Regions from separate parts of the Rhizobium sp. UGM030330-04 genome, predicted to be linked through region 1. Evidence: predicted binding sites of a transcription regulator. Region 1 holds the regulator's gene; each other region holds the start of a gene.

Region 1 (7,218 bases):
TTCCGGCGCCTGCGGCAGGAACTGGGCGATAATGCCGCCCGCACGCCAGCCATGGCGTGGCTTGCCTTCGCCGTCGCGATCGAAAAACTCGGCGACACCGAGACGCACACGGGTTGGAAGCTGTTCCGACTGACGGAAATAGACGCCGGCGATTTCTTCCAGCGACGAGCCATCCAGCGGCACGATACCCTGATAGGGCTGCATGCCCGTACCCTGATCGATGGTGAAGGCCAGAATGCCGGTGCCCAGCAATTGCTCCGGCGAGGTTGCGCCGGCCGCAACCGCCTCCGCCAGCCGCTCCTCGTCGAACCGGGCATAGGCGCGCATGCTTTCAGGCGCGGTAAAATCGGCCACCAGAAGGTCCACCGGACCATCACCCTTGGTCTGCACGGTCAGCTTGCCGGAAAATTTCAGGGATGTGCCGATCAGCGCCGTCAGAACCGTCGCTTCCGCCAGCAGGCGGGCAACCACCGCGGGATAGTCGTGCCGCTCCAGAATGGCGTTCAACAGCGGCCCCACCTGCACGGCGCGGCCGCGCACATCCAGACCTTCGACCTGAAAGGGTACAACCTTGTCGTCGCCAGCAAGAACGAGATCGTCCAGTTCAACCGTTACTTCTGCCATATCATAACTCCCTGGCGCAGCCGTCGCGCCGCTACCGTCCAAAAGTCCGGCTTTATAAAGTGCTTTTTCCGCTTGTCGCACAGAGATCCGGGAAGCGAAACCGCCTCCGGAGAAAATCGTGCAAATCGTGATTGCGGCCCGCCGGCTAAAGCCAACGAGCCATTTCGAAGTCCCACAGATGGTAATGTGCACGATGAAGTTCAAGCACCCGCCGGACGGGCGCCCTCAACCTCAAGAACCGTCAGATGATGCCCATGCACCAGGCAATGACGGATTTCTGCGCATGAAGCCGGTTTTCCGCCTCATCGAAGACAACCGATTGCGGCCCGTCGATGACGCCGTCCGTCACTTCCTCGCCGCGATGCGCCGGCAGGCAGTGCATGAACAGCGCATCCTTGTCGGCCTTGGCCATCAGCGCTTCATTCACCTGATAAGGCTGGAAGATGTTATGGCCGCGTGCCTTGTGCTCCTGGTTCATGGATACCCAGGTGTCGGTAACGACGCAATCGGCGCCCGCCACCGCCTTGTCGGCATCATGATACAGCGCGATCTCACCGCCATTGTTGCGCGCCCAGTTCAGAAACTTGTCATGTGGTTCCGAACCCATCGGTACCGCCATTGCCATGCGATAACCAAAACGCGCCGAACCTTCCACGAAGGAATGCAGCACATTGTTGCCATCACCCGTCCAGGCGATTGTCTTGCCTTTGACGGGACCGCGATGTTCCTCGAAAGTCAGGATATCCGCCATGATCTGGCAGGGATGGGTGTCGTCCGTCAGGCCGTTGATGACCGGTACCGTGGCATGTTCGGCAAGCTCGAGCAGGCGCGAATGATCCGTGGTGCGGATCATGATGGCGTCGACATAGCGCGACAGCACCTTGGCCGTATCACCGATCGTTTCCGCCCGGCCGAGCTGCATTTCCGTGCCCGACAGGAACAGCGTCTCCCCGCCGAGCTGGCGCATGCCGACATCGAAGGAAACGCGGGTTCGGGTCGACGGCTTTTCGAAGATCATCGCCAGCATCTTGCCGGCAAGCGGCTTTTCAGCCGTGCCGGCCTTGGTGGCAATCTTGCGCGCGCGCGCATCATCAAGAATCGTCCGCAGATCCTCCGGACCGACGGCCGAAAGGTCGAGAAAATGTTTTGGTGAAGCCATTTCAAACTGTCCCATGCTTGCGAGCCTCCGACAGAGGCCCGCCCTAGATTGGTTTCAGGCGATTTTCGCCTGTTTCGCTGTGAGGGAAGCGGCAGCCGCTTCCACACGCGCCAGCCCTTCACGGGCCTCTTCAGCCGTGGTGACGAGCGGCGGCAGAAGGCGGATAACGTTGTCACCCGCCGGCACGCCAAGCAGGTGCTCCGCGCGCATGGCCTGCAGCAGTTCGCCCGAGGGCACCTTGGCCTTGATGCCGAGAAGCAGGCCTTCGCCACGGATTTCCTCGATCACGTCAGGATAACGATCCTTCAGCGAAGCCAGGCCCTGGCGGAAGACCAGCGCGACATCCCGGACCTTTTCCAGAAAGCCCTCGGAGAGAACGACGTCCAGCACGGCGTTGCCAACCGCCATGGCGAGCGGATTGCCGCCATAGGTGGTGCCATGCACACCGGCCGTCATGCCGGAAGCGGCCTCCGCCGTCGCCAGACACGCACCGAGCGGAAAACCGCCGCCGATACCCTTGGCAACCGCCATGATATCGGGCGCGACGCCCGTCTGTTCATAAGCAAACAGCTTGCCCGTGCGGCCAACGCCCGTCTGGACCTCATCGAAGATCAGCAGCAGACCGTGCTCGTCGCACAATCCGCGCAGGAGTTGCAGGAATTCCTTGCTGGGCGCGCGAATGCCGCCCTCGCCCTGAATGGGCTCGATCAAAAGCGCCGCCGTCTCGTCCGTGATGGCCGCCTTCAGCGCGTCGACATCGGCGAAGGGAACCTGATCGAAACCTTCAACCTTGGGGCCGAAACCTTCCAGATATTTCTGCTGGCCGCCGGCAGCGATGGTCGCCAGCGTGCGGCCATGGAAGGCGCCTTCGAAGGTGACGATACGGAATTTTTCCGGATGGCCCTTTGAATAATGATAACGGCGCGCGGTCTTGATGGCACATTCCAGCGCTTCCGCACCGGAATTGGTGAAGAAGACCTTGTCCGCGAACGTTGCTTCCGTCAGCCGCCTAGCGAGCTTTTCCTGCCCCGGCACTTCATAGAGGTTCGAAACATGCCAGACCTTCTCGGCCTGCGTCTTGATCGCCTCCACGAGATGCGGATGGGCGTGGCCCAGCGAGTTGACCGCGACGCCTGCCGCAAAATCCAGATATCGCTCGCCGCTTTCCGTGAACAGCCAGACGCCTTCGCCGCGCTCGAAACGCAGGGGGGCTCTTGCAAATGTATCGAACAATGGCGCGGCGGCTTCGGCCATGGCTGTATCACTCCTTGCGCGGATGCGCTGTCAGACGGTTGTCAATAGGCTTCGAGGGTTATCCCTCGCCTGAAAATCAAAAATGCCGCCTTGCGGCGGCAGGGGCACTATTGTCACTTCGCTTGCCGATGTCAACAAAAGTCCGCGTTTCCCGGGCTTCTCAAGCATTAGTATGTGGCCGCAGCCGAGCCCCAAGGTGTTGCCTTTCAGACTCAACTCGCCAGCAAGTTGGGGAAAACCGGAAAATCGATTCCAGATGATTCCCGCGACTCTTGCCACGGAGTCGGGCTGGCACTAGGTTAATCGCTAATTACTAGACTGCATTGCGGCGGAACTAGTCACCTAAAATCCGGCGGAAACCACGCTCGCGGCATGTCTCGCGAGACGGAGAGGGATTCTGTCGAAATATACGCGACAAGCGGAGAAGCGGCATGAACTGGACAGACGAGCGGGTCGAGAAACTCAAGAAATTGTGGGCCGAAGGACTGAGCGCCAGCCAGATAGCAGCACAGCTGGGCGGCGTCAGCCGCAACGCCGTGATCGGCAAGGTGCATCGCCTCAACCTGCCGGGACGCGTCAAGGCTGGCGGCCCGGTCACGTCGGCGCGCTCCGCGCCTAAGCGCACCGCCGCCCCTGCCCCGCGCGCAACGAATTTCGCGGCTCGCGTCAGCGCGGCACCGGCACGGGCTCTGAACCGCTCGAACGCGGCAACGGCTCTCCATGAGGAGATCGACATCGAGACCGCTGAAGTTCTCGATTACGCTCCCTCCAGAAACGTCGTTACGCCGATTTCCCGCCGCCTGACGCTGACGGAACTGACGGAGCGCACCTGCAAATGGCCGGTTGGCGATCCGCTGAAGGATGATTTCCATTTCTGCGGTTGTGAAGCGCTGGAATCTTCGCCCTATTGCAAGTTCCATGCGAAACTCGCCTACCAGCCGGTGAGCGAGCGCCGCAAGGCTTGAGTGTTGCGGCACGCATTCAGCACTCAAAAACTACGGGCCTTCGGGCCCGTTTTTTTATGGCAAAGGCAGGCCCGTTCCGGGGAGCGATGCACCAATGGAGTACCGGCCCTTTCCTCCATCGCCGTCAGACATCGCGCCACAATCCGGATATCAACCGGTCGTCGATCGTGCGCTCCGAAGATTGAGATGCCGCTTTCGAGAAAAGTCCAAAATCGAAAGGCCCGACACCGCAATGGTATCGGGCCTTTCAATTTTGGGCGAATGTATCCTGACCGAGGCCTTCAGTTCGGCTGCGGTCAGGCTTCCATGGAATATCCGGCACCGCGCACGGTGCGGATGACATCCTGCATATGCGAAAAATTGAGTGCCTTGCGCAGACGGCCGACATGCACGTCGACAGTGCGTTCATCGACATAGATATCGTGACCCCAGACGCCATCCAGCAGTTGCGAGCGGGAAAACACTCGGCCCGGAGAGGTCATCAGGAATTCCAGCAGGCGGAATTCCGTCGGGCCGAGGCGCACTTCGCGGCTTTTGCGATGAACGCGATGGGTTTCGCGATCCAGCTCAATATCGCCGCATTTCAGCACCGATGAGAGAACCTCGGGGCGAGCCCGACGCAGCATCGCCTTGACGCGGGCCATGAGCTCCGGCGTCGAGAACGGCTTCACGACATAATCGTCCGCACCGGTGGCAAGACCGCGAACGCGCTCGCTTTCTTCACCGCGCGCCGTCAGCATGATGATGGGCAGCCGCTCGGTTTCCGGCCGCATTCTCAGCCGCCGGCACAGTTCGATGCCGGAAACCCCGGGCAGCATCCAATCCAGGATGAGCAGATCAGGAATACGTTCCTGCAGCCGGATTTCCGCTTCGTCTCCACGGGGTATCGTGTCGACGTCGTATCCCTCAGCCTCGAGATTGTAACGAAGCAGGACGCTCAGCGCTTCCTCGTCTTCCACAACTGCAATCTTGGGCACCATATACTAACTCCACAAGCTTCTGCTTGTCTGTTACTCGGTCACCGAACCGAGCGTGTTGGAACTGTCGTCCTTCGGACGCTCTCCCTCCGGCTGACTGCCGGTGGTCATGTAATAAATCGTCTCGGCGATATTGGTGGCATGGTCGCCGATACGCTCGATGTTCTTGGCGCAGAACAGGAGATGCGTGCAGGTGGTGATGTTGCGCGGATCTTCCATCATGTAGGTCAGAAGCTCGCGGAAGAGCGACGTATACATGGCGTCGATTTCTTCATCACGCTCGCGAATGGCATTGGCCTTCTCGGCGGAACGTGTCGAATAGACGTCGAGCACTTCCTTGAGCTGCACCAGCGCCAGTTCGGACAGGTGTTCGATGCCGCGAGCAAGCTTGCGCGGCACGCCGGTGCCGGCAACCGCGATCACCCGCTTGGCGGTGTTCTTGCCGAGGTCGCCAACACGCTCGAGATCACCGGCGATACGCAGGGTGCCGATGATTTCGCGAAGATCGGCCGCAACGGGCTGTCTTCTGGCGATGGTGACGATGGCCTTGTCGCCGATCTCACGCTCGGAATGGTCGAGGATCGTGTCATCGGAAATGACTTTCTGCGCCAGGGCAGCATCGGAATTGACGAGCGCGCGCACCGCATCTGCGCACATCTGCTCGGCCAGACCGCCCATTTCGGCGATGCGGCGGGTCAGGAACTTCAATTCCTCGTCATAGGCGGACAGAATATGCGAATGGGTCGTTGTCTGTGTCACGGTCTGATCCTCCGGCTTGGCCTTCATGCACGTGCACACCAGCGGGCACGGCAGAGGCACCAGTCTTGTTCGGTTTCGATAAAGCGCCGGCCGGAAATCAGCCGAAGCGGCCCATGATGTAGTCCTGCGTGCGCTGGTCATCCGGATTGGTGAACATCTTGTCCGTTTCGTTTTCCTCGACAAGATGACCAAGGTGGAACATGGCTGTGCGCTGGGAAACACGCGCTGCCTGCTGCATGGAGTGCGTGACGATGACAATCGTATAGTTGGCGCGCAGTTCGTGGATGAGCTCCTCGACCTTGGCGGTCGCGATCGGATCGAGCGCCGAGCAGGGCTCGTCCATCAGGATCACTTCCGGGCTGACGGCAACCGCGCGTGCGATGCAAAGGCGCTGCTGCTGGCCACCGGAAAGGCCGGTGCCGGACTCCTGGAGACGATCCTTGACCTCGTTCCACAGGCCGGCCTTCTGCAGGCTGTGTTCGACGATCTGATCCATATCCGCCTTGTTGCGGGCCAGACCATGGATGCGCGGGCCGTAGGAGATGTTCTCGTAAATCGACTTCGGAAACGGGTTCGGCTTCTGGAACACCATGCCGACGCGCGCGCGCAGCTCAACCACATCGATCGCCTGGTCGTAGATATCGTCGGTGTCGAGCGTGATCTTGCCAGTGACCCGGCAGCCATCGATCGTGTCGTTCATGCGATTGAGCGTCCGAAGGAATGTGGACTTGCCGCAACCGGACGGGCCGATCAGCGCGGTCACCGTGTTTTCGCGGACGTTGAGGTTCACGTCGTAAAGCGCACGCTTCTCGCCGTAATAAACCGAAACATCCTTGCCGATCATCTTGTATGAAACTTCATTCATTTTCTTGTCCAGCGCCTTTTCAACTGCTGCTTCCGACAACATGTTCATTGCTCAATCTCCCTCTACCAGCGCCGTTCAAAGCGGCGACGCAACAGGATTGCGCCAACATTCATGACGATGAGGAACAAAAGCAGGATGATGATAGCGCCAGATGTTCTTTCGACAAAGGCGCGTTCCGCTTCGTTCGCCCACATGTAAATCTGCACCGGCAGTGCCGTGGACGGATCCATCGGCGTTGTCGGGTAATTCGCAACGAATGCCACCATGCCGATCAAGAGCAGCGGCGCCGTTTCGCCCAGCGCGTGGGCGAGGCCGATGATGGTGCCGGTCAGAATGCCGGGCATGGCGAGCGGCAGGACGTGGTGGAAGATCGTCTGCATCTTTGAAGCGCCAAGGCCGAGCGCCGCCGCACGGATCGACGGCGGCACGGCTTTTAATGCCGCGCGCGTGGCGATGATGATCGTCGGCAGGGTCATCAGCGTCAGGACAAGGCCGCCGACCAGCGAGGCCGAACGGGGAAAGCCCATGAAGTTGATGAAGACGGAGAGGCCAAGCAGACCGTAAACGATGGAGGGAACAGCCGCGAGATTGTTGATGTTCACCTCGATGAGGTCC
Region 2 (7,218 bases), on a different contig from region 1:
GAGCCGCAGGCGCTGCTGGACATGGTGGTGGCGAGGCGAGGAGGTGTGGCAATCCCGCTTCGTGACGTCGCCACGGTTTCCGAAGGCGCAGCCGATGCCGAAAACCGCGCGCTTTATAATGGCCGCACAGCCCTTGCGATCGACATCGTCAAGGTTCAGGACGCCAATACCGTGCAGGTGGTCACGGATGTGAGGAACCGCCTCGATGAACTCAATGCCGAGCTTGCCCCGCACAATGTGCAATTGCGCATTGTCACGGATACCTCCACGCCCATCCGCGAATCCGTCGATCAGGTGCAGATGACATTGATCGAAGGGGCGGCGCTCGCCATCGCCATCGTCTTCCTGTTCCTGAACTCCTGGCGCAGCACCGTCATCACCGGGCTGACACTGCCAATCGCGATCATCGGCACACTCGTCGTCATCGATTTTCTCGGTTTCACCCTCAATACCCTCAGCCTCCTGGCTCTCACCCTCTCCATCGGCATTCTGGTGGATGACGCGATCGTCGTTAGGGAAAACATCACCCGGCATCTGCATATGGGCAAATCCCATATCCGCGCCGCACTCGACGGCACCAACGAAATCGGGCTCGCGGTGGTCGCGACCACCGCCACCATCGTCGCGGTCTTCCTGCCGGTCGCTTTCATGGACGGCATTGTCGGCCGGTTCTTCTACGAGTTCGGCGTGACGGTCTCAGCGGCGGTACTGATCTCCCTCTTCGTTGCCTTCACCCTTGACCCGATGCTTTCGAGCGTCTGGTACGATCCGGATACACATCCGGACACAAAACGCGGCCCGGTCGGGCGGCTGGTCGCCCGTTTCGATCGCGGCTTCGAATGGCTGGCCGAGCGGTATCGACGTCTGATCGGCTGGACATTGCGCCACCGCCTCGCCACCCTGCTCACCACATCAGGCATCTTCATCGGCAGCCTGTTCATGGTGCCGCTGGTCGGCGTGGAATTCGTGCCTGATACCGATGAGGGCCGTTTCCAGGTCACCGTCACGGCGCCGGCGGGCTCTTCCCTGGACTACACGACGGCGAAGGTGCGACAGGTCGAAAACGCACTGAGGGAGTTTCCCGAGGTCGAGACGCTTTATTCCACCATCAACACCGGCGGGGCGGCGGGCAAACAGCGCGGCGCGGTACTGGTCGGGCTGGTGCCGCTGGCAGCGCGCACGCAAACACCCGCCACGCTGGCCGAACCGGTCCGCAAGCGCCTTTCGGCCATACCGGGCATAGAGGTCGCGATCCTTCAGAACGGTCTTGGCGGCGGCGAAAGCCCGGTGCAGATCAGCATCCTCGGCGACGACCGCGCCGTTCTCGAAAAAATCGCCGCCGGTCTGGTGGACGACATGAAAAAAATCCCCGGCCTCGTGGATGTGAATTCCAGCGCCCGCAACGTCACATCGGTGCTTTCCGTGCGCCTGAAACGTCAGGCGGCGAGCGATCTCGGCATATCCCGCTCCGATCTCGCCACCGCACTCTCTCCCCTCATCGGCGGCGAGGATGTGTCGACATGGACGGATACGGACGGCAACAGCCACGATATCGTGGTGCGCCTGCCCGGCGAACGGCGTTCCGACGCCACAAGACTGGGCGAGCTGATGATCGCAACCGGCCGCAACGCATCGAATGGCGCACCTGAGATGGTGCATCTCGATCAGGTCGCGGAGATCGGCACCGTGCCGGCGCCCGCCGAGATCCGCCGCATCGACAATCGCCGCGAAGTGCTGGTTTCGGCCAATATTGCCGGCCGCTCGCTCGGCGAAGTGATGGAGACCGTGCGAAACCTGACGGCCGCCCGCGACCTGCCCGACGGTTACCGCATCCGCTTCGGCGGCGAGGCCGAGACCATGCAGGAGACCATCGGCCACATGGTCAAGGCGCTCATCATGGCGGTTATCTTCATCTATATCGTGCTTGCCTCGCAATTCGGCAGCTTCCTGCAGCCGCTCGCCATCATGGCCTCGCTGCCGCTCTCGCTGGCCGGCGTCCTTCTGGGCCTGATGGTGGCCGGCAGCACGATCAACATGTTCTCGCTGATCGGCTTCATCATGCTGATGGGCCTCGTGACCAAGAACGGCATATTGCTGGTGGATTTCGCCAACCGCGAGAGGAAGCGCGGGCTTTCCCTCAACGAGGCTCTGGCGAACGCCGGCGTCATCCGCTTCCGGCCGATCATCATGACGACGCTTGCGATGATCTTCGGCATGATCCCGCTCGGGCTCGCAATCGGCGGCGGCGGCGCTCAGCGCGCGCCAATGGCGCATGCGGTGGTCGGCGGCCTCATCAGCTCCACCCTCCTCACCCTGATCGTCGTGCCGACCATCCTCTCCTATATCGACAGCATCGTCAGGCGTTTTGCCCACCTGATGCCGAAAGCGCCTGACGATGCGGAGAAAGCGGAGCACCCGGCCCACCCCGGTGAGGTGCAAGCCGGGTGAAGACACCCGCGTTTTGCATGGAATCCGGCCTTTGACGGAAGAAGCGGCAAGGCTTTTCCCGTCAAAGGTGGCGAAGGCTGTCACCGAAGCAGAAGGATGGTGACCGGCCCGGCCAGAAGCACGGCGAAAACGATAATGGGATGAATGTAACGGGCAAGAAGCCGCAGGGCGGCACGACATAAACGCATAATACACCTGACGAAACGCATCCGGTGAAACTGGGCATGTCGTATTGCCCCGGCATTACAGCGTCAGGTCCGGGCGCCGCTCACGGGAACAGGGCAGCCCGTTACGCCCCCTCGCCCGTCCGGCCTTTCCTTTTGCCCCTGGGCCTGAAATCGACCAGCAGCGATTTCAGTTCGATATCGCGGACCCGCCTTGCCGCCTCATCCGGACGCACCCATTCCAGCAGGCGCTCACCACGCTCCTTGAAACTCGTTTCCGCGCCCGTCACCTCGATCTGGAACACATCGACGACGCAGGGAACGACATCGCCATTGTCGAGCATCTTCAGATAGGTATAGCGGCCAACCGCTTCCTTTCTTACCCGGCCGCGCACGCCGGCCTCCTCCCACGCCTCGATCGCCGCCGCCTCATGCGGTTTCTTGCGCTTCATCGGCCAGCCGCGCGGAATGATCCAGCGCCTGCTGGTGCGCGAGGTGACAAGCAGGATTTCAACATCGTCCCCGTTGCCACCATAGCGAAAACACAAGGCGGCATATTGCTGCCGGAAAGCGCCGGTGAACAGCTTTTCGGGAACGGCAGCGAGTTGCTGAAGTAATGTCAGGGCGCGCGCCGGACGGGCTTTCCGGCTTTTTTTGGAGGATTTCATATCCGTTGATAGTGCTGATTTTCCGGGTTGCATCAATGCCCCGCCTGCATTTATGACAGTTTTATGACAATTACCCCCCACAACATAAATAGCGCCATTGAGGGCCAATTCGCATGATGAGCATTTTCCGCAAGCTGATGCCGCGCGAGGACCGTTTTTTCGACCTGTTTAGCCAACATTCGGAAACGGTCGTTAAAGCGGCTGCAGCTCTGGACCACCTCTTGAGCGGCATCGACGTCGAGAGAAACTGCGACCTTATCGTTTCCCTCGAAGACCAGGCGGACGGCATTACCCGCGACGTGCTGCTTGCGGTGCGACGCAGTTTCATAACGCCCTTCGACCGTGGCGATATCAAGGACCTCATCCAGTCCATGGATGACGCCATCGACATGATGCACAAGACGGTAAAGACCATCCGCCTCTTCGAACAGAGCGAATTCGACCCGTTGATGAAAGAGATGGGTCACGAGATCGTGCGTGCGGCAAACCTGATTGCCGAAGCCATTCCGCTTCTCGAAAAGGTGGGCACCAACGCGCAGCGCCTGTCGGCGATTGCCGAAGAGGTCACCCGCGTCGAAGGCCGCTCCGACGATCTGCACGATCAGGGACTGAAGGACCTTTTCCGCCGCCACGGTGCGGCCGGTGACGCCATGGCCTATATGATCGGCAGCGAGATCTACGGCGAACTCGAAAAGGTCGTCGACCGATTCGAGGATGTGGCCAACGAAATCAGCGGCATCGTTATCGAGAACGTCTGATGGATGTCGCGCTTGCCCTGCCGCTGCTTGTCGGCCTCATCGCCATCGCGCTGTTCTTCGATTTCCTGAACGGTCTCCACGACGCCGCAAATTCCATCGCCACCATCGTGTCCACCCGTGTGCTGCGCCCGCAATATGCGGTTGCCTGGGCGGCCTTCTTCAACTTCATCGCCTTCCTGTTCTTCGGCCTGCATGTGGCGGAAACGCTCGGCACCGGCATCATCGATCCGGCCATCGTGTCGCCGCAGGTCATCTTCGCGGCGCTGATGGGTGCGATCGTCTGGAACATCGTCACCTGGATTTTCGGCATTCCCTCAAGCTCGTCGCACGCGCTGATCGGCGGCCTCGTCGGCGCCGGACTGGCGAGAGTGGGCTTCGATTCCATCGTCTGGTCGGGCCTGCTGAAAACTGTCGGGGCAATCTTCATGTCACCGGCAATCGGCTTCTTCCTTGCCCTGCTTCTGGTACTCGCCGTATCCTGGCTGTTCGTGCGGCAGACACCCTTTGCGGTGGACCGCACCTTCCGCGTCATGCAGTTCATCTCCGCTTCGCTTTATTCGCTCGGGCATGGCGGCAACGACGCGCAGAAGACCATGGGCATCATCGCCGTGCTGCTGTTCAGCCAGGGGCATCTGGGCGAGAGCTTCTACGTGCCTTTCTGGGTGGTGATTTCCTGCCAGTCGGCCATGGCGCTCGGCACGCTGTTCGGCGGCTGGCGCATCGTGCATACCATGGGCTCCAAGATCACCCGGCTGAACCCGATGCAGGGCTTCTGCGCCGAAACCGGCGGCGCGCTGACATTGTTCGGCGCGACATGGCTCGGAATTCCGGTCTCCACCACCCACACGATCACCGGCGCCATCGTCGGCGTGGGGGCTGCCCGCCGCGTCTCCGCGGTGCGCTGGGGGCTTGCGGGCAACATCGTCATCGCCTGGATCGTGACCATGCCGGCGGCGGCGCTGATCTCCGCCGCCGTTTACGGACTGACATCGCTGTTCGGCTGACAGGTTTCCTCCACCCGAACGCCGTTCCCCTGTATCGCGTCAAACGGAATATTTCTTGCGCGTGGTGGTGCCCGCCGCCTCGGCAGGCGCCACATCCGGCTTGCCGAAGAGGTAACCCTGCGCCTGCGCGCATCCTTCATCGACAACCATGCGATATTGCGCATCGGTTTCGATCCCCTCCGCCGTCACCGGCAGGTCGAGGCTCCGGCCAAGACCGATCACGGCACGCACGATGGCGCGAGCGTTGTCGTCGTCGCTCATGGCGGCGATGAAGCTGCGGTCGATCTTTATCTTGTCGAAGGGGAAACTCTGGAGATTGCTGAGGGAAGAATAACCCGTGCCGAAATCGTCCATGACAATGGCGACACCCAGCGCCTTCAGCTGGTTGAGGATGATGAGCGTCGCCTTGCGATCCTTGAGAAGGGCGGCTTCGGTGATTTCCAGTTCCAGCCGGCCGGGCGAAAGGCCCGTCTGCATGAGGACGGTGCAGACGACATGGCCGAGATTGGCCAGGGAAAACTGCAATGGCGAGACGTTGACCGCGATTTTCAGATGCGGCGCCCAGGTGCTTGCCTGACGGCAGGCCTCGCGCAGCACCCATTCGCCGAGCGAGATGATGATCCCGCTTTCCTCGGCGATGGGGATGAAGATATCCGGCGAGACGACGCCCCGCGTCGGGTGCTGCCAGCGCACCAGCGCCTCGTAACCGACGACCTGGCCACATTCGACGGACAGAACCGGCTGGTAGTTCAAAAGCAGCTCGTTGCGATTGATGGCGAGCCGCAGATCCGTCTCGAGCTGGCGGCGCTCACGCGCCTCCTGGTCCATCAGCGGATCATAGAAGGCCAATATGCCACGCCCGCCCACCTTGGCGCGGTAAAGCGCCAGATCGGCGGCATGCATGATGCTTTCGTCATCCTGACCGTCACGCGGGAAAACCGCAATGCCGATGCTGACGCCGACGGAGGTCGGATCATTGGCGACATTCATTTTCAGGGCGAACATGCCAAGAATGGTCTCGGCAAGCAGCCGTGCTTCCTCCGCCTTCGTATGCCGGGCCGTCAGTATGACGAATTCATCGCCACCGAGACGCGCGACCACATCGCCCGCCCTTGCGCATTCATGCAGAATACCGGCGACTTTTTTCAGGACCCGGTCGCCCTCGGCATGGCCGAATATGTCGTTGACCGCCTTGAACCGGTCGAGATCGAGCGCCAGCAGCGCAAATTCGTCCTCCTCGCCGCAATTGTCGATCTGCTGGCGAAGACGCGTCTGAAACATGGTGCGGTTCGCAAGCCCCGTCAGCATATCGTGACGCGCGAGATATTCGATTTCCCGCTGTGCCTCACGCTTTTCGGTCAGGTCGCGAATGGCCATCACCTCGCAGGGGCGGCCACGATATTCGATGGTGCGCACGGCAAGCTCGAACACCTGCGGCCGGTCGGCCCGCTCACGGATCGCCTCCACCGGCGTAGGGCGCGGCAGATAGGCGGGCTGCCCGTCGGCAGCCTTGAAGAGATCATCGGGATTTTTCCCGATGAGGAATATCTCGTCATTGCCGAGAAGTCCGGCAAAGCGGGTGTTCAGTTCGACGATACGGCCATCGCGCACGACGGCAAGGCCATCCAGCGTCGCATCGACAAGGCCTTTCAGATCGACAAGGTAACGATCCACCAGAGCCGCGGTGGCGGTGGCGCAGAGGATAAGGAAGGTCACGCCGGAAACGGCGCCAATCATGATCAGTCGGGCAAGGCTGTCGGGATCAGGACCGGAAACGGACGGATCGGGCGACAGGACCGTGGCAGAAACGGTGGTGAAATGCAGCGCGCAGATCGCAAGGATCGAAGAAGCGGCCGGAATGACGATGCGCTGTTTCCAGTTACCCGGACGCCGGAACAGGAAAAACGCCAGAAGAAAGAACACCCAGGTAACGGCAAAACCACCCATCACCGGCCCCCAGCGATAGCTGATGGTGGCGGCGACATCCATTCCCGCCATGCCGACAAAATGCATGACGGCGACGGACACCGTGACCAGCGTGCCCACGATGACGGGGCTGTGGGCCGCCAGCGAGCGGACCCTGAGCGCCAGCCAGAAACCCAGAACCGGAAGAACCGCCGAAAGAGCCGTGAAGGAAAAATCAAACCCGATGGGAACCGGGCCCTTGTAAGCGAGC
Region 3 (7,218 bases), on a different contig from region 1:
CGCCGCAGGAAACGCCCCAAAGCCCGCCGCTGCCGCTGCGCGGGCTGAGGTGCTGAAATCCCTTCGAGAATCAGGCGTCGGCCAGGATGCGGCTGATTTTCGGTTGCTCCTGGGGCACGGGAAGCGTGATGACGGCCCGCCACGCATAACCGCGGGCGATCTCCTCGAATTCCAGATTGCCATCGAAACGACCGGCCATATTGGCCAGAACGTAACGAAGATTGGCGCGGGGCGTGACGTGAAAACGGGTGAGCCATGCCTGCAGAAGAGTGCGGAACCACTTCGGCAATTGCTCCTGCTGGCCGAAATCGACGATATGCAGGGAGCCGCCGGGTTTCAGGGCCGTGAGCGCCTGTTCGATCGCTTTTTCCCAGTCCGGTATCATGGACAGCGCATAGGGGATCATGACACGGTCGAAACCGTCGGGCTGACCGAATTCGGCGGCACGGAAGGCGGTGGCGTCGGCCACGCGCAAAAGCGGACGCTCTGCCTTGCCGGCAAAATTCTCGGATGCGGTCAGCAGCATTTCGGCGGAAATATCAAGGCCGAACAGTCTGGCCTGGGGAAATTTGCGGCTGGCCAGCAGCAGGTTGCGGCCGGTGCCGCAGCCGACTTCCAGCAGCGTGCCGCCCTTCGGCACGTCGAGACTGGAAATGGTCCTGTCGCGGCCGAGCAGGTAATATTTGCGGGTGATATCGTAGATATGCCGCTGATGGCGATACATGCGGTCCATCAGGCCCGCATGCGCGCTGTCTGCAAGGCCCACATTCTCGCCGATGGTTTTCATGCCATAGCCCTTTGATAGATATGGAAGCCGCCATAGATGGCCGAGCGGTCCATGGCGTTCAGCTCTTTCGAGCGCTCTTCGAGGTAGACCCACTGGTTGCGGATGTCGGTGGAGAGCCGGCCTTCGATGACGCTTTTTTCGGCGGCGGTGCGGAAGATGACGCGCGCGCCGGCTGCGGCGGTGCGGCTGATCTGCGACCATAATTCGTTGAGCTGCGCGTCCGTCATCCAGTCCTGCGCGTCGAGCAGGATATAGCGGTCGACGGCGCTTGCCGGTTTCTTGGAAAGAAGCTCGGTATAGGTGGCATGATGCACGGCGACGCGGGCGGTGTTGTTGCGGATCGTTTCGTAATATTCCGGCTTGAGATAGGCGGGCAGGGCACCCTCATGCGGCTCGGGATAACGGCGTGCGAAGGCCTGCCAGGCGAAATAATTGTCGCTGAGCGGAAAGTTGCAGGCAAGCTTTTCCAGCCGCTCCTTGAGCACGGCGGCAACCGTGCCATTTGCGGAAAGGCTTGCGAGCTCGTCATATTGGCGGGGCGGAATGCCGAGGCCGAACAGCGAGCTTTTGCGCTTCGTCAGCCAGCGCACCACCGGCTTGTCGAACAGCGGTGCGACCTTGCTGTCGAAGAACTGGCGCTGTTCGTCCAGTGTACGGCTGTTGGCCATTTCGGTGAGCTTCACGCCGTGCAGGCGGGCCATGAGGTGGCCGGCGCCGATGAAACGGCCGAGCAGACCGGTGCGATAGATATTCCGGTCAAACACAGAAATGCGGCGGCGGCCGGTCAGCGTGCGCTTCGACCAATAGGCCTTGGTCGTATCGTCGAGGTGGTCGGCGATGAAACGGTCATAGCCATGGCTGTTGCTGCGGGTATTGGCGCGGCCGAAGTGGCGCACGACATCCTGATGGGCGGGAAGGTGGCGGAAGGCGGCGAGCTTCAGCTTGTTGAGGGCGATGTGATGCGGGTTCAAATCCACGACATCGATGCTGGCAGGGTTGCGGGAGAGATAGGCCAGCATGTTGCAGCCGCCGGAGCCGATGGTGACGATGCGGTGACCTTCGCCAAGCTCCATCGCTTCCATGTCGATTTCCGGGTCTTCCCAGATTTGAGGGTAGACGAGACCGGAAAAAAGAACTCCGAAGAACCGTTCGGAAAGGCCGCTTTTCGAGAGTGCCTTGTGCTGGAGCAATGCGGACTTCAGTTTCGTGTTTTTGCTGAAGCCGGTCTTGGGTGCCGCACTCGTCATATGTTCACCTCTCAGTCGATTGAGAGGCCTCTACAGCCGTGACGCTACAGTTTGATGACAGGGCCTGTGGGCTGAGGCAGGAATCGAAAAGACGATGGGAAAGCGGACGGTGCCCCGGGTTGATGGCCAAGGTCCGTCATGCAAGCCATCCCCGGTTTTGAGCCGAAGAATCAAAGCCCGTTGCAATGGCAGGTTCCCGGGGCAGGCCCGAGGGCGGCGGAGGTGTTGTTTTCGAGGCTTATGGGCGGGCGTTCCGGCAGACCGTTCCTATTTGAACGGCATTCCCGGAACAGCCTGAAACCATTATTTGCGCAGGACGTGCAGCATGCCCTTGCGCTTGGCGTCGTAATAATAACCGCGCGCATAAAGGCGGACCGCGTTGTCGCGGTTGTTATCGGCGACAAGCCATGCGCCGCGCAGGTATTTGACGGCATATTTCAGGTTGGTTTCGGCATCGAACAGGCCAGACGCCGGGCCGTCGAAGCCCATGGAGCGGGCCGTGGCGTGCTTGATCTGCATCAGGCCGAAATGGCCGCCATTATAGGCGCCGGGATTATACATGCTTTCACGCTGCACCACGCGGTGTACCAGATCTTCCGGCACGTCATACATGGTGGCGTATTTGGAAATCAGCCCGCTCAGCTTCTCGCGTCCGGCTGGCGCCGATCTGAGCGGCGCCGTCATCGTTTCGTTCTGCCGGATGGCGGCAAGGGCGGCATTGGTGGGGCCGGCGGCATAGGCCAGAACCGCGCTATCCGGCTTCGGCAGCGGAACGACCTTCCGCTCCGCCGTCAGTTCGGTGCCGATGGAGGGTGAACCGGGCGGTGGCGGCGCGGGCGGGAAGCTGCCCTTGACGGCAACCACCTGCGGCAGGTCTGCGGCGGCATTGTGGGGTGCGGACTTTGCCGCCATGTCAGCCGTTTCGATTGCGGCTGCGGCCGGAGCGGCGCCTGTCGGTGCGAGAGCCGCGGCCGTGGTCGGCGCAGACGTCATCACGGTGGCCTGCGCCATCTCGTTCTGTTGCGGTTGCATCTGGGCAGAGATGGCGGCCGCAGCGGCGATTTCGGATGCCGGCGGCAGTGCGACGCGGCCGCCCTTGACGGCGACGGCAGTCGGAAGTTCCGCAGGGTGAGAAGAGGCTTCGGCGGTCTGCGTTGCCGGAGCGATGCCGGCCGGGGTCTCTGCCGTTGCCGACTGTGCGGCCGGCTGGCCGGAAGTGGCGGGGTGAACCGTGGCGATCTTCGGGCCGTCAGGCCCTTCCTTCGCGGTATATTCGACGCTGGTGCATCCGGCCAATGCCAGTGCCAGGCCCACGGTGGAAGACAGAAGAAGTGTCCTTCTTCCGCGGAATTTGCCCGAATTTCGCATGTTGCCGCCTTCGTTATGCCTGTCTTTCGATACCCCCGCGTCGAGCGAAGCAGGCAGTGTCCCGTCGAGCCTTCATTAACCTATTGTAAGGAAAGCGGCAAGCCGGGAGTAATCTCCCGGTTTTTCAGGCTGCAATGCGCCTGTATCCGGCGCTGACGGCACGGCCGGAAATGAAGTGGGTACGGTATTTCGGCCTGATTTTTTTCTCGCCCGACATGCGGCGCACCAGCGCCAGCGTCGAGGCGGCAAACAGCGCCTGCGCCGTCAGCATGGCAAGCGCCAGAAGCAGGGTTGCTGCCTGCGCCATGGCGAACGCTTCAACGGCGTTGCCGGAGGTGGAAACGAATTGCGGCAGCAGCGCCAGAAAGAATGCGAAATAGCGCGGGCGCAGCGCGGCGATGGCGTAACAATCGCTGAAAATGCCGATCCATGATTTGCCGGGCAGATTGTCGTTGTCGGCATTGGCTGCCTGGGCGGCGGGCGTGGCGAAGGTCCACAGGAAAAACAGCATAAGCCAGCCAATACCGGCCCATTGCACGATTTCAACGAAGGCTTGCGGCAGATAGGTGAGGCCGGCCACCGGAATGGCTGAAATCGTCATGGTCGTGACGATACCGAGGGCGCCGCCGCTGACAGAGGCGAAAATCGTCTTCCTGCCGCGAATGGCGGCATAGGAGGCAACAGAGAATACAAGGGGAGAGGGAAGTGCGAACACAACGGCACATGCTGCACAAAAAATCAGCCAGGCCTGTCCAGACATTCTCTTCCTCCTTGCCCTCCCTGTCGCCGTCTTATTTTAGACTATCGTAAAATCAGGCCGCTGTGAACGGCTGACCGACGTGTTCCATCACTTCGGTAAACCATTTTGCAGAGAGGTCGAAATGCTTTCCACCCTTGATACGCGGAAACTCGATGGTCCGCAATTTGCCTTTCTGGTCTTCGTCATGGCCGGTAACGCCGGAAACCTTGTTGAGGGCGCTTTCGACGGCGAGATCGACCATGCCCTGGATGAGGCGCAGGTCCTCGCCGTTGGCGGCGGCGGAACGGGCGAAATAGCCTGATTTCTGCACCATGGAGCGTTCGGCGCCGATGAGGCTCGCGAACTGCTTCTGGAACCAGCCACCGACATTGATGGTGTCGATCTTCACATGGCCGAAGGCATCGCGCTTGACGGCTTCGCCGGACGCTTCGCGTTCCGCGACGATGGAATCGAGGCCCGCACCTTCCGACACGAACAGGGTGACATAGCCGTTCCTGTCCATGATCTCTTTCAGACGCTCGGCTTCCGCTTCGATGTCGAAGGCCATTTCCGGCAGATAGATGCCGTCGATGTTCTTCATCTGCGTGTTCATCATCAGACCTTCGACATATTCATTGCCGCTGGTCTTCTGGATATAGGCGCGGGCGGTGGCGGCCGTCAGCCAGCCGCAATGGCGGCCCATGACTTCGTGGATGACGAAGGTCTTCGGCGCCGCACTCTGTTCGTTGCTGACATTATCGAAGAAGGAGGCGCCGACTTCGGCAGCCGTCCAGGCGCCAAGCGACTGCTTGATCGGTACAACGTCATTGTCCACCGTCTTCGGCAGGCCGACGACGGTAAGGTCGTAACCGTTGGCACCGAGATAGGCGGCGAGGTCGGCGGCCGTCGTGTTGGTGTCGTCACCGCCGATGGTGTGGAGAATGGTGATGCCATCTGCGGCCAGCCGTTCGGCGGCGACGCGCAGCGGATTGTCGCCTTCCTTGACGAGGCCACGCTTGGCGCAATCGGCGGCGTTGGTGAGCTTGACGCGGCTGTTGCCGATCGGCGAGCCGCCATAGCGGTGCAGGAGATGCGCCTTCTCCCGCATGTCCGCCGTGATCTCGATACGGTCGCCGAGAAGCACGCCCTGATAGCCGGAGCGATAGGCCACGATGTCGATTTCAGGCGCGATGTCGCTATAGCGCTCGATCAGGCCGCCAACGGCCGAAGAGAGACAGGGCGCAAGGCCACCCGCGGTCAGCATTGCGACTTTCTGTTTGGCCATCATGGCTCTCCTTTTCACGTATACCCAAAGACATGTCTGGCAAATGGATGCGACAGCCGCGTGTAGGTGTAAAGTGAATTTATGAAGAAAAACGCCGATTTCTCGCGGTTTTTCAGCGGCTTGAGGAAACCCGTCGAATATAATCGTTTCAATCCGCATCGAAGCCGCCACGCGCCCATGTCCGATTGCTGCGCCTGTGGAAAACCTCGGTTGCGCCGTTTCCCGCGCTCTTGTTCCTGAAGCAAAACTGTCGCAAAGATGAATAAAAGTTAATGCCGCTGGCCCCCTCGACATATTGCATTCGCGGCGATATCCCGTCATGCTTGTCGCCATGATGTTCGATTTCGCCTGTCTGCAAATTTCATCCCTGTGGGAACGGCTGCTCGGCGCAATCGGCGACGCGGCGGGCGGTGCGCTCGGGCGCGTTGTGGAAGCCATCCGCACCCTGTTCGAGGGTGACCCGGAAACACGCCGCAAAGTTTCGTTCTCCGTGGCGATCATCGCGCTCTCCGCCAAGATGGCGAAAGCCGACGGCGTCGTCAACGATGCCGAGGTGCGCGCCTTCCGGCAGATATTCGATTTTCCGGAAGAAGAAGCCAGGAACGTCGCCCGTCTTTATAATCTTGCCCGTCAGGATGTCGCCGGTTACGAGGCCTATGCGGAGCGGCTCGCGGGTCTGTGCGGTTCCGGCCATGACAATTGCGAGATGCTGGAAAGCGTCATCGATGGCCTGTTCCATATCGCCAAGGCCGATGGGCTGATCCACGAGCGGGAACTGGCTTTCCTTGGCCGTATCGCGGAAATCTTCCATATCACCGAAGATCACTTCGAAACGATCATGGCGCGGCACGTCCACATGGACGGGCGCGATCCCTACCGCGTACTTGGCGTTTCGCCTTCCGACGATTTCTCCGACATTCGCAAACGTTACCGTTCGCTTGTTGCCGAGCACCATCCGGACAAGCTCATCGCGCGCGGCGTTCCCATGGAATTGCATGCGGCGGCGAATGAGCGTATGGCGGCTCTTAATGCCGCCTATGCGGCCATAGAGAAAGAACGCCGCGTCGCATGAGTGAATGTCTGCCGGATTTTACCCCGGATTTCGGGGGCGCGGCCGTTGCGCCTTCGCCTAACCATGGCGAAAGGCTTGATGTGGCCGGGCCGGATATCATTCTTCTGCACTATACCGGCATGACGACCGCCGATGGCGCGCTGTCGTGGCTCTGCAATCCGGAAAGTCAGGTCTCCAGCCATTATTTCGTCTTCGAGGACGGGCGGGTTGTTCAGCTGGTTCCGGAAACCCGCCGTGCCTGGCATGCGGGCAAGAGCGTCTGGGCAGGGCATGAAGACATCAATTCCCGCTCCATCGGCATCGAAATCGCCAATAAGGGTCATCCGGGCGGTCTGCCTGAATTCCCGAGGGAGCAGGTGGCGGCCGTCATCGAATTGTGTCGCGATTGCGGCCAGCGATGGTCCATCGCGCCTGAAAGGGTGCTTGCCCACTCGGATGTAGCGCCGATCCGCAAGGTCGATCCGGGTGAGAAATTCCCGTGGGACATCCTGTCGCAGCACGGTGTCGGCCATTGGGTGGAGCCCGCGCCGATCCGCGGCGGCCGCTTTTTCCAGCGTGGTGACCATGGCCAGCCCGTCGAAGCACTTCAGTCGATGTTGTCCATTTATGGATATGGCGTTGAAATTACAGGCGCTTATTGCGAGAAAACCGAAGGCGCCGTTGCTGCCTTCCAGCGGCATTTCCGTCCGGCTCTGGTGGATGGCATCGCGGATTTTTCCA

Evidence for each region. The regulator PhoB, encoded in region 1, activates phosphate uptake and scavenging genes when phosphate is short. The targets are predictions, from matches to a motif close to TGTCATNNANCTGTCAT.
Region 2: the regulator PhoB is predicted to act here: its motif matches at 3,333-3,349, upstream of N434_RS17140 (DUF47 domain-containing protein).
Region 3: the regulator PhoB is predicted to act here: its motif matches at 2,078-2,094, upstream of N434_RS20990 (BtaA family protein).

What each region holds. Positions count from the first base shown of each region.
Region 1 covers NZ_QKML01000001.1:220,927-228,144, forward strand. Annotated here, with positions in the region: gene N434_RS01100 (Hsp33 family molecular chaperone) at 1-624, opposite strand, end outside; gene argF (ornithine carbamoyltransferase) at 866-1,783, opposite strand; gene N434_RS01110 (aspartate aminotransferase family protein) at 1,838-3,037, opposite strand; gene N434_RS01120 (GcrA family cell cycle regulator) at 3,469-4,002, shown strand; gene phoB (phosphate regulon transcriptional regulator PhoB) at 4,299-4,982, opposite strand; gene phoU (phosphate signaling complex protein PhoU) at 5,013-5,738, opposite strand; gene pstB (phosphate ABC transporter ATP-binding protein PstB) at 5,836-6,651, opposite strand; gene pstA (phosphate ABC transporter permease PstA) at 6,666-7,218, opposite strand, start outside.
Region 2 covers NZ_QKML01000011.1:26,310-33,527, reverse strand. Annotated here, with positions in the region: gene N434_RS17150 (efflux RND transporter permease subunit) at 1-2,448, shown strand, start outside; gene N434_RS17145 (NUDIX hydrolase) at 2,738-3,280, opposite strand; gene N434_RS17140 (DUF47 domain-containing protein) at 3,394-4,038, shown strand; gene N434_RS17135 (inorganic phosphate transporter) at 4,038-5,042, shown strand; gene N434_RS17130 (bifunctional diguanylate cyclase/phosphodiesterase) at 5,082-7,218, opposite strand, start outside.
Region 3 covers NZ_QKML01000015.1:45,297-52,514, forward strand. Annotated here, with positions in the region: gene N434_RS20985 (class I SAM-dependent methyltransferase) at 71-787, opposite strand; gene N434_RS20990 (BtaA family protein) at 784-2,034, opposite strand; gene N434_RS20995 (lytic transglycosylase domain-containing protein) at 2,338-3,402, opposite strand; gene N434_RS21000 (LysE family translocator) at 3,527-4,162, opposite strand; gene N434_RS21005 (pyrophosphate--fructose-6-phosphate 1-phosphotransferase) at 4,215-5,426, opposite strand; gene N434_RS21010 (J domain-containing protein) at 5,758-6,498, shown strand; gene N434_RS21015 (N-acetylmuramoyl-L-alanine amidase) at 6,495-7,218, shown strand, end outside.